4 regions of the Streptomyces sp. NBC_00669 genome follow, and region 1 is predicted to be linked to each of the others. Evidence: riboswitches for the same ligand, from Rfam matches in the RefSeq annotation. Region 1 holds a riboswitch; each other region holds the start of a gene.
What was found. Region 1 has a riboswitch for cobalamin ahead of OG896_RS39050 (CbtB domain-containing protein). Riboswitches for the same ligand answer to the same signal wherever they lie in the genome.

Region 1 (2,193 bases):
TGCTGCTCGCCTGCCCGGCGGCGGCGAGCGCCGAGCAGATCGGGTGGGCGTCGGTGCAGCTCCGGGCGATCAGGGCGGACCCGGGCTGGCGCGGCGGCGACTACCACGACGCGGCCCCCGGCGGCGGCCCGCACGCCGGGCTCGGGCAGGCCCGGCGGCTGGCGCACCTGACCTACCGCAGCGAGCCCGAGCTGCGGGAGCGGTTCGGCCGCGCCGCGCAGCGCGCCGAACGCCCCTGGCACGGCGGCCGGTACGCGGTCGAGTCGTATCTCGACCACCACGCGGACAAGCTGGTCCGCAGGTTCGACGCGGGCAGCTACGTGGTGCTGACCGAGGCGATGAACGCGCACGACGTCGGGCGGGGGCGGGGCGGCACCGCGGCGGCGCTGCGCCGCGTAACGGCGCCGACGCTGGTGGCCGGGGTGGACTCCGACCGGCTCTATCCGCTCTCGCAGCAGCGGGAGTTGGCGGCGGGCATCGCGGGCGCGGACCGGATGCGGACGGTCCGCTCGCCGTACGGGCACGACGGCTTCCTGATCGAAGTCGATCAAGTGGCGTCGCTGGTCGGCGAGCTGACGGCGGGTCTCCGGCTGCCGTATCCGGACCGGGAGCAGCCGGACCGCGGTGTGGCGAAGGGCACGTGACATGCGTTGACGTGCACATTCCTACGCCCGTACGCTGATGGTTCGTGAAGGTGTGAGGAAGCCGGTGGGAATCCGGCGCGGTCGCGCCACTGTGTACCCGGTCGCCTCCAGGGGCGTTCCGGGAAGTCAGACACTTCGCCGTCACGAAGCCCCATATGACCGAGGGACGCAGCATCCCCGAAGGAGGCACCACCGTGAGTTCTCTGTCCACCCACACGTCGTCCGACGCCACGCCGGTCGTCCTGCCCGTCTCCAAGGCCGTGCTCTGGCTGGCCGGCACCACGATCCTCGCGCTCGCCGTGTACTACTTCATCGGCGTCGACCAGGGCGCGGTCTCCGTGTTCGGCAGGGACATGCACATCCACGAGTTCGTGCACGACGCGCGGCACTTCCTCGGTTTCCCCTGCCACTGACGGCCCTCACGGCAGGCGGACAACTCGACATGGAGAAGCGACTCATACTGCGCGGCGTGCTCGCCGGCGCGATCGCGGGGCTGCTCGCGTTCGTCTTCGCCCGGATCTTCGCCGAACCGCAGATCAACAAGGCGATCGACTACGAGAGCGGGCGGGACGCGGCGCAGAACGCCCTCGACAAGGCCGCGGGCCTGCCGGTCTCCCCGGCCGGCCCCGACCTGTTCAGCCGCACCGTGCAGGCGGACGTCGGTATCGGCGTGGGGCTGATCCTCTTCGGCGCCGCGATGGGCGCCATCTTCGCGGTGGTGTACACGGTGTGCCTGGGCCGGGTCGGCAACGTCCGGCCGCGCACCCTGGCGCTGCTGGTGGCCGGCGGCGGCTTCCTCGGCTTCTACCTGGTGCCGTTCGTGAAGTACCCGGCGAACCCGCCGGCGATCGGGCACGAGGACACCATCAAGGCCCGCACCGGGCTCTACCTGATCATGGTGGTCTGCTCGATCACGCTGCTCGCCCTGGCGGTGTGGCTGGGACGGCGGCTCCAGGAGCGGTTCGGCACGTGGAACGCCACGCTGCTCGCCGGCGCGGCCTTCCTGGTCGTGATCGGCGTGGTGATCGGCCTGCTGCCGGCGCTGGGCCATCTCGCCACCAACCGCGAGCAGTACGGCAACCACGGCACCGAGACACCGGTGCCGCTCACCGACCCGCACGGCCGGATCGTCTACCCGGGCTTCCCGGCGGACGTGCTGTTCAAGTTCCGGTTCTACTCGGTGGCCGCGCAGTTGCTGCTCTGGTCGGCGATCGGGCTGGTCTTCGGGCCGCTGGCGGAGCGGGTGCTGAGCCCGGCGCCGGCCGGCCGGGCCGTCCGGGCGCCCCGGGCCGACCCGGTGGAGGCGTGACGGCGCGCGCCGCGCACGGCCACCCGGCCCTTCGGTGACATGGTGGCGCGGTGAACGACGATGACGTGAGGGCGGCCCTGGCGGAGCTGGGGCCGTTCTTCGCGGTCGAGGCGATCAAGGCGGTCGAGCCGGTCCAGGCGGCTGGGAGGGCCGAGGCGGCCGGCGAGGGCCCTGGCCCGTGGCGGTCGATGGCCGAACTCGCCGACCCGGCCGACCCGGCCGACGGTAGCGGGGTGCTGG
Region 2 (2,193 bases), 1.7 Mb from region 1:
CCTGTACGCGCCGTGGATAGGCATCGACGGCTACGGCTCGCAGACCGTCGAGCAGACCGGCGTCCAGGTGGACTGCTCCAGCGGCGGCCCCGAGTACTCGGGCTGGTACGAGATGTACCCGGCCTCGCCGGTGTACTACAACGAACCGGTGGACGCCGGCGACGTGTTCACCGCCAGCGTGGTCGACAACGGCGGCGGCTCCTACAGCCTGAAACTGGCCGACACCACCAAGGGCTGGTCGAAGACCACGCAGTCCTCGCTCAACGCGTCCGACGCGAGCGCCGAGGCCGTGATCGAGTCGCCCACCGGCAGCTACCCGTCCTTCAACGAGCAGGACTTCAGCGGCATCACGGTCGACGGCCAGTCGTTCGACGCCTACAACCCGCAGGCGATCGACAGTGGCCCGTACACCGAGACCGCCCTCAACGGCGGATCGTTCTCGATCATCCCGGGCTGACGTCCCGTCAGTTCCCTTCTGGGCCGGACGCGTTCACTCGCGTCCGGCCCCGACGCGTCTGCGCCGGGCGGGATGAGCGCGGGGCGACGTCCAGCGGGGTGTGCACCGCGTCCGTGTACGGCTCCGTGTACGCGTCCGTGTACGCGTCCGGCGCGGACAGGGCCCGGACGTTCGGCAGGGCGCCGGCGATTGTCGACCAGGGTGTCGCGGCGGCCGAAGGTCATGGCGGGGTGGTGGGCCGCTTGTCGCCGTACCGGCAGGGGGCGAACAGGTCCGGGCCCTGGGCCGGGCCGGCGTGTCCGTCCCTCCGTGGCTCGGCCGCGGGCCGTTGCGCCGCGTCGCGGCCGCGGGCGGTGCGTACGACGGGGTGGCTCTGGGCGGCGAGCGCGCGGGCGACGGCGAAGCCGGGTCCCGCCGGACGGCCGGTTTCCGGTGCGGGCGCCGGGCCTCGGCGCGTCGAGGCCACCGCCGGGCCGATGCCCGACCGCCCGTCCCGCTGACCTGGGACCCTCCGGCTGGTCGGGCGGGTTGTCGCGTTTGGTAGCGTGCGCTTGCCGTGGTGCACGGGAAACCGGTGGAGAAGCCGGTGCGGCCCTCGCCACTGTAGCCGCGGAGTTGCGCGGCCCTCGCCGACCGTGCAGACGGTCGGGGCCACTGGGCGGGACCGAGACGGGTCGCCTGGGAAGGTCGGCCGCGGAGCGTTGACGCGGAAGCCAGGAGACCGGCCACGGCGCGACATCTTCCACGAGGGTTTGGAGAACACGTGCCGACCAGCGCGCTGCACCCGTTCCACCGCATCGATCAGCTCATACGCCGGCGGGCGCGCCCGAGACCCGACCGCGCCCCGCGCCCGCGCCGGGCCCGCGCCGCCCGGCTCGCCGCCTCCGCCACGGCCCTGCTCGCCCTCGGCACCCTGGGCGCCTGCACGGGAGCACCCGCCGCGAAGGGCCCCGCCACCGCCACCGGGTCCGGCCACCCCGCCGCGGTGACCGTGCGCAGTTGCGGCGCCGCCACGGCCGTGTCCACACCCCCGAAGCGCCTGGTCACCCTCAACGAGGGCGCCACCGAGGTCGCGCTGGCCCTGGGCCTCCAGACGCGGATGGCGGGCACCGCCTACCTCGACGACACGATCCCGGCCCGGTGGAAAGCTGCCTACGACTCCGTGCCGGTGCTGAGCAAGGAGTACCCGACCAAGGAGAAGCTGCTCGCGGCGCACCCCGACTTCCTCTACGCCTCCTACGCCAGCGCCTTCACCGGCAAGGTCGCCGGCACCCGGGCCGAACTGGATGCCGAGCACATCCCCTCCTACCTGTCGCCGTTCGGCTGCGCCGACAGCAAGCAGGTGCCGGCCGCGTCCTTCGCGGCGGTCTGGGGCGAGCTCACGGACGTCGCCAAGGTCTTCGGGGTGACGGCGCGGGCCACCGCCATCGAGCAGCAGCAGAAGAAGACGCTGGCCGGCCTGGCCGCCCAGGGCGCGGGCAGGGGCCTGAACGTGCTCTGGTACGACTCCGACACCAAGACCCCCTTCGTCGGCGCCGGCCACGGCGGACCGCAGCTCATCCTCGACGCCGTCGGCGCGCACAACGTCTTCGGCTCGCTGCCGGGCGGCTGGCAGAGCGTCAGCTGGGAGAAGGTGGCCGCCGCGAACCCGGACGCGATCGTCCTCGCGGACGCCGGTTGGGACACCGCGAAGTCGAAGATCGCCTACCTGGAGCACGACCCCGTGCTGAGCCGGC
Region 3 (2,193 bases), 1.5 Mb from region 1:
CCAGCCGCTTGCCGGGCAGCCCGCCGACGGCGGCGAGGTCGTCGAGGTTGGCGGCGGCCGCGCCGGTGAAGTCGACGGCCAGGCCGTCGATCGGGGCCTTCACCAGGATCGGCAGCGCCTCGCCGAGCCGGTCGAAGTAGGAGGCGACGAGCAGCTTCGGCCGGTCGGTGAGAGTGCCCAGCGCGCGGTAGGCGCGGGCGGCGGCGTCCAGCTCGGCGGGCGTACGGTCCTGGACCAGGGCGGGCTCGTCGAGCTGCACCCACCGGGCGCCGGCGGCCCGCAGGTCGGCGAGCACCTCGGCGTACACCGGCAGCAGCCGGTCCAGCAGGGTCAGCGGCTCGAAGTCGGCCGGCACCCCGGGGGCGGGCTTGGCGAGCAGCAGGTAGGTGACGGGGCCGACCAGCACCGGCCGCGGGGTGTGCCCGAGCGCGAGGGCCTCCCGCAGCTCGCCGACCTGCTTTGCGGAGTCGGCGGCGAAGACCGTGTCCGGGCCCAACTCGGGGACCAGGTAGTGGTAGTTGGTGTCGAACCACTTCGTCATCTCCAGCGGCGCCACGTCCTGGGTGCCGCGGGCCATCGCGAAGTAGCTGTTGAGCGGGTCGGCACCGACGGCGGCACGGTGCCGCTCGGGGACGGCGCCGACCATGACGCTGGTGTCCAGGACGTGGTCGTAGTACGAGAAGTCGCCGGTGGGCACCTCGTGGACGCCGGCCTCGGCGAGTTGCCGCCAGTTGGCGCGGCGCAGTCCGGCCGCCGTCTCCCGGAGGGCGTCCGCGGTGACCCGGCCCTTCCAGTAGCCCTCGACGGCCTTCTTCAGTTCCCGGTGCTGTCCCTGGCGGGGGTAGCCGTACACGGTGGCCCGTGCTGCCGCGGCTGCGGGCTTTGCTGACACGGAAATCTCCTTCGCGAGATGTCTCCCTGGCATCCCGGAGACGGGACGCGGACGCGAAGGCGGCGAACAGGACGGACCGAACACGCCCGGTTCGAGGACGCTCCACCGCCTGACATGTGCGCCGACCCGCCCACGAGGTCACCGGGACATCCGCACGCGATCGGTCGCGTACGGGCAACGGGCAGGTCTTCGGACTCGTGGGCACGCCTGCCGGGGCAGGCACCTACTGGCCGTCGCTTCCCAGGTCCGCGCCGCGGACCCAGTGCTGATGGCGGCGATCGTTCCCACTTACCGCTGCGGGGCAGTCCCGGATTCCCACCGGGTTCCCTCTTACGACGCGCCTGCCTGGCGGGCAGGGCGAACCAGCTGCACCCGCCAGCCTAGATCGCCCGGGTGCCTTTGGCTCGGCACCGCCCACATCCCGGAACGTGTCAGAGGTGATCCGGTTCCCGGCACACCGTCTCCGTCGGCTCCTCGCCGGGTCGGGCTCTCCCCCCGGCGGACGGAAGGCGTCGGGGGCCGCGCCTGCCCACCAGCCAGGAGGCGCCCCTCCCGCACCACCGCCCCCTTCCGGGCGGCGCCGGTACCCGCAGACGGGTGAGTGCCTCGCACGTTCGGCCCAACACGGCGATTTATCCTAGTTGTTGGATATTGTGCGGCGTACGTTCGGCGGTGCCCATGCGTCTCCCCGCACATCTGGAACAGGAGAAGTCCTTTGGCGACATCCGCTGCTCTTCCCACTCTCCGCAGCCGCATCATCGTCGGCGCGAGCGCGCTGACCACCGCTGTGGCGCTCGGCACCACGCTGCTCGGCGCGACGGCCGCCCAGGCCGCCACCCCGGCCCGCCCGTACGGCACCGTCGTCGCCGGTGACGGCGTCGTCCAGCGCCAGTTCCCCAGCACGGACTCGTCCGTGAAGGGCTCCCTCGCGTACCACCAGCAGGTCGGCCTGCGCTGCAAGGTCCACGCCCAGAACATCGCGGGCAACGACATCTGGTACCTGCTGCGCGACAACTCCAACTGGGTCTCGGCCAAGTACGTGGACAACACCGGCACCGTCTCTCTGTGCAAGGACGTCCTGCGCAGCAGCACCGCCGTGATGAACGCGGTGCCGAAGGGCGCCAAGGGCTGACCGTCCCACGGTGTACGGGCATCCCGGAGCCGCGGCAGGTCCCGCGCGCGGCTCCGGGCCGCCACGTCGGATTCCCCGAGTCCCCGCGTTCGCCGCGTTCGCCGCATTCCCCGAGTTCCCCGCGCTCCCCGCGTACCCGAGCCCGCTGCCGGGAGCCCTGGCGGCGGCC
Region 4 (2,193 bases), 1.9 Mb from region 1:
CGCCGCGTGCCGCCGACAGCAGCACCGACGCGCCCAGCGCCAGCGCGCCGACCCGGCGGGAGAGGCGGACCGCGCGCCGGATGTCGGCCGGCGCGGGCGGACGGAACCCGGCGCCCAGCACCGGGCGGTGCTCGGTGCGGCCGCCGTACGACAGGGTGCCGCCCAGCCGCAGCCGCAGCGCCCCCGCGAACGCGGCCTCGACCGGGCCCGCGTTGGGCGAGGGGTGGCGCGGCCCGTCCCGCCTGGCGGTGGCCAGCGCGGTCCGCGGATACGGTCCGGCCAGCGCGGCGAGCCCGGCGGTGAGCCGGGCGCCCGGGTAGCCGACGGCGTCGTCCAGCCGCGCGGCGGCCCACCCGAACCGCAGGTGGCGCGGGGAGCGGTGGCCGACCATCGCGTCCAGGGTGTTGGCGGCGCGGAAGCCGACCAGCCCGGGCACACCGGCCAGGCCGCCCCACACGAGCGCGCCGACCACCGCGTCCGAGGTGTTCTCCGCGACCGACTCCACCACGGCGCGGGCGATCGCGTCGGCGTCCAGCGCGGCCGGGTCCCGCCCGCACAGGTGCGGCAGCCGGGCGCGGGCGGCGGCCACGTCCCCCGCCTCCAGCGCCGCGCCGATGGTGCGGGCCTCCCGTGCGAGCGAGGTGCCGCCGAGTACGGACCAGGTGGTGGCGGCGGTCAGCGCGACGGACAGCGCCGGGCGGCCGCGCACCGCCCGCTCCGTCAGCGCGGCGGCGGCCACGGCGCCGCCGACGCACAGCGCCGCGTACGCGGTTCCGGTGCCCCGGTCGTCGCGCCACAGCCGCTTCTCCAGGGCCCCCGCGGCCCGCCCGAACCCGGCCACCGGGTGGCCGCGGCGCGGGTCGCCGATCAGGAGGTCGCCGAGGAAGCCGAGCGCGGCGCCGTACGCGAAGGCGCGGTCGGCACGGGTCATGTCCGGGTCATCTCGGCGGCCGAACGGCCGGCGGCCTGCGTGCAGGGCATCGCGAAGTCCTCACTCAGGGTCCGCGCCCTGGCTCGACGTGACCGGCGGTGAGAGTCTCCTGGCTCCCGGATCTACGCACTCCCGGGCCTTCCAGCCGGGCGGACCGGCCGTGACCTACAGGGTCGGGAGTGCACTCCCCGGTGACAGTGGCGGGACCGCGTCGGATTCGCACCGACTTCCTCTCCTGCCGCCGTATGGCTCCCGGCAGTTCACCACGCCCGCGGAAAGCCCGTCAACCGACCCCCCGGGGTGCCCCCGGCCTGCGGATTCAGGGACCACCTCCCGGTGGTGGGCGAACGGGGGTACTCCCCCTGGCTCCGCCGGGGACACCCCCGCCCAGGCGAAGCGCCGGGGGAGCGCCGTTCCCCGCGCCCCTTCGGGCGTGCGCCACTGTGGTGCCCGTCTCGTTCCCGGCCGGGGGGCCGGTGGCCTGCTGAGCGCGCCGTTTGCCGCGCCCCCTGGTTGGTGACCCTCTTTTCGCGAAAGCAGCCGCACCCACCCAAGGGCGCGGGGCACTTGCCGACGGGCCACCGCGCACCGCGTGAGGAACGTCGACCGAAAGGGGCAGGGCCCGGGGGCGCCCGGGGAGGGAGCCGCACTCACGTAGGGCGCGGCCCCCCGCAGGACTACCCGGCGATGAGGTGGATTCCGTAGGCGACGGCGGCAGCACATGCGGCGAAACAGACATACGCACCGGTGCGGGTGAGCACCGCGGTGCCGCCGGTACCGCCCCGCCGGGACAACCCGACGATTCCGAGCGTGAAGACGCCCACGAGGCCGACCGTGGAGAGGAGGGTGACAGCGAAGACCGTGCCGAGCGCGTGCCAGTCGATGCTCATGACGTGCCCTTTCAGACCGTGGTGGGAGTGGAGGCGGCAGGCGGCACGACGGCGGGGATCACCGGGCCGGCGGGCGGCACGTCGGGGGAGGGGGTGTGCGCGGGAGGCGCGGGAACGGTGGGAGCCGCCGTGGTGTCGGCGACGGTCACCGGGACGATCTGGACGGCCGGTACGGCCGGGGCGGATATGGGGGCGGGCGCCTCCGCGGCCGCGGTCTCCTGCGTCGCGGCCACCGCACCCACGGGCTCGTTGACGTTCGCGTGCGTGACCGGCTTGCGGCGGGCCGCCGTCCGGACCGCCACGCACACCGCGAGGCCGAGCACCCCGACCGTGGTGACACCCCAGGTGCCGCGGTCGGCGAGGTAGGCGGCG

Region 2: another riboswitch for cobalamin. It lies ahead of OG896_RS32190 (ABC transporter substrate-binding protein); the one in region 1 lies ahead of OG896_RS39050 (CbtB domain-containing protein).
Region 3: another riboswitch for cobalamin. It lies ahead of metE (5-methyltetrahydropteroyltriglutamate--homocysteine S-methyltransferase); the one in region 1 lies ahead of OG896_RS39050 (CbtB domain-containing protein).
Region 4: another riboswitch for cobalamin. It lies ahead of OG896_RS31250 (cobalamin biosynthesis protein); the one in region 1 lies ahead of OG896_RS39050 (CbtB domain-containing protein).

What each region holds. Positions count from the first base shown of each region.
Region 1 covers NZ_CP109018.1:9,305,668-9,307,860, reverse strand. Annotated here, with positions in the region: gene metX (homoserine O-acetyltransferase MetX) at 1-644, shown strand, start outside; cobalamin riboswitch at 676-801, shown strand; gene OG896_RS39050 (CbtB domain-containing protein) at 839-1,057, shown strand; gene OG896_RS39045 (CbtA family protein) at 1,087-1,953, shown strand; gene OG896_RS39040 ((2Fe-2S)-binding protein) at 2,004-2,193, shown strand, end outside.
Region 2 covers NZ_CP109018.1:7,620,982-7,623,174, reverse strand. Annotated here, with positions in the region: gene OG896_RS32195 (G1 family glutamic endopeptidase) at 1-457, shown strand, start outside; cobalamin riboswitch at 998-1,201, shown strand; gene OG896_RS32190 (ABC transporter substrate-binding protein) at 1,221-2,193, shown strand, end outside.
Region 3 covers NZ_CP109018.1:7,778,054-7,780,246, forward strand. Annotated here, with positions in the region: gene metE (5-methyltetrahydropteroyltriglutamate--homocysteine S-methyltransferase) at 1-892, opposite strand, end outside; cobalamin riboswitch at 1,056-1,274, opposite strand; gene OG896_RS32870 (SH3 domain-containing protein) at 1,608-2,024, shown strand.
Region 4 covers NZ_CP109018.1:7,420,754-7,422,946, forward strand. Annotated here, with positions in the region: gene OG896_RS31250 (cobalamin biosynthesis protein) at 1-931, opposite strand, end outside; cobalamin riboswitch at 1,034-1,164, opposite strand; gene OG896_RS31255 (hypothetical protein) at 1,609-1,821, opposite strand; gene OG896_RS31260 (inorganic phosphate transporter) at 1,833-2,193, opposite strand, start outside.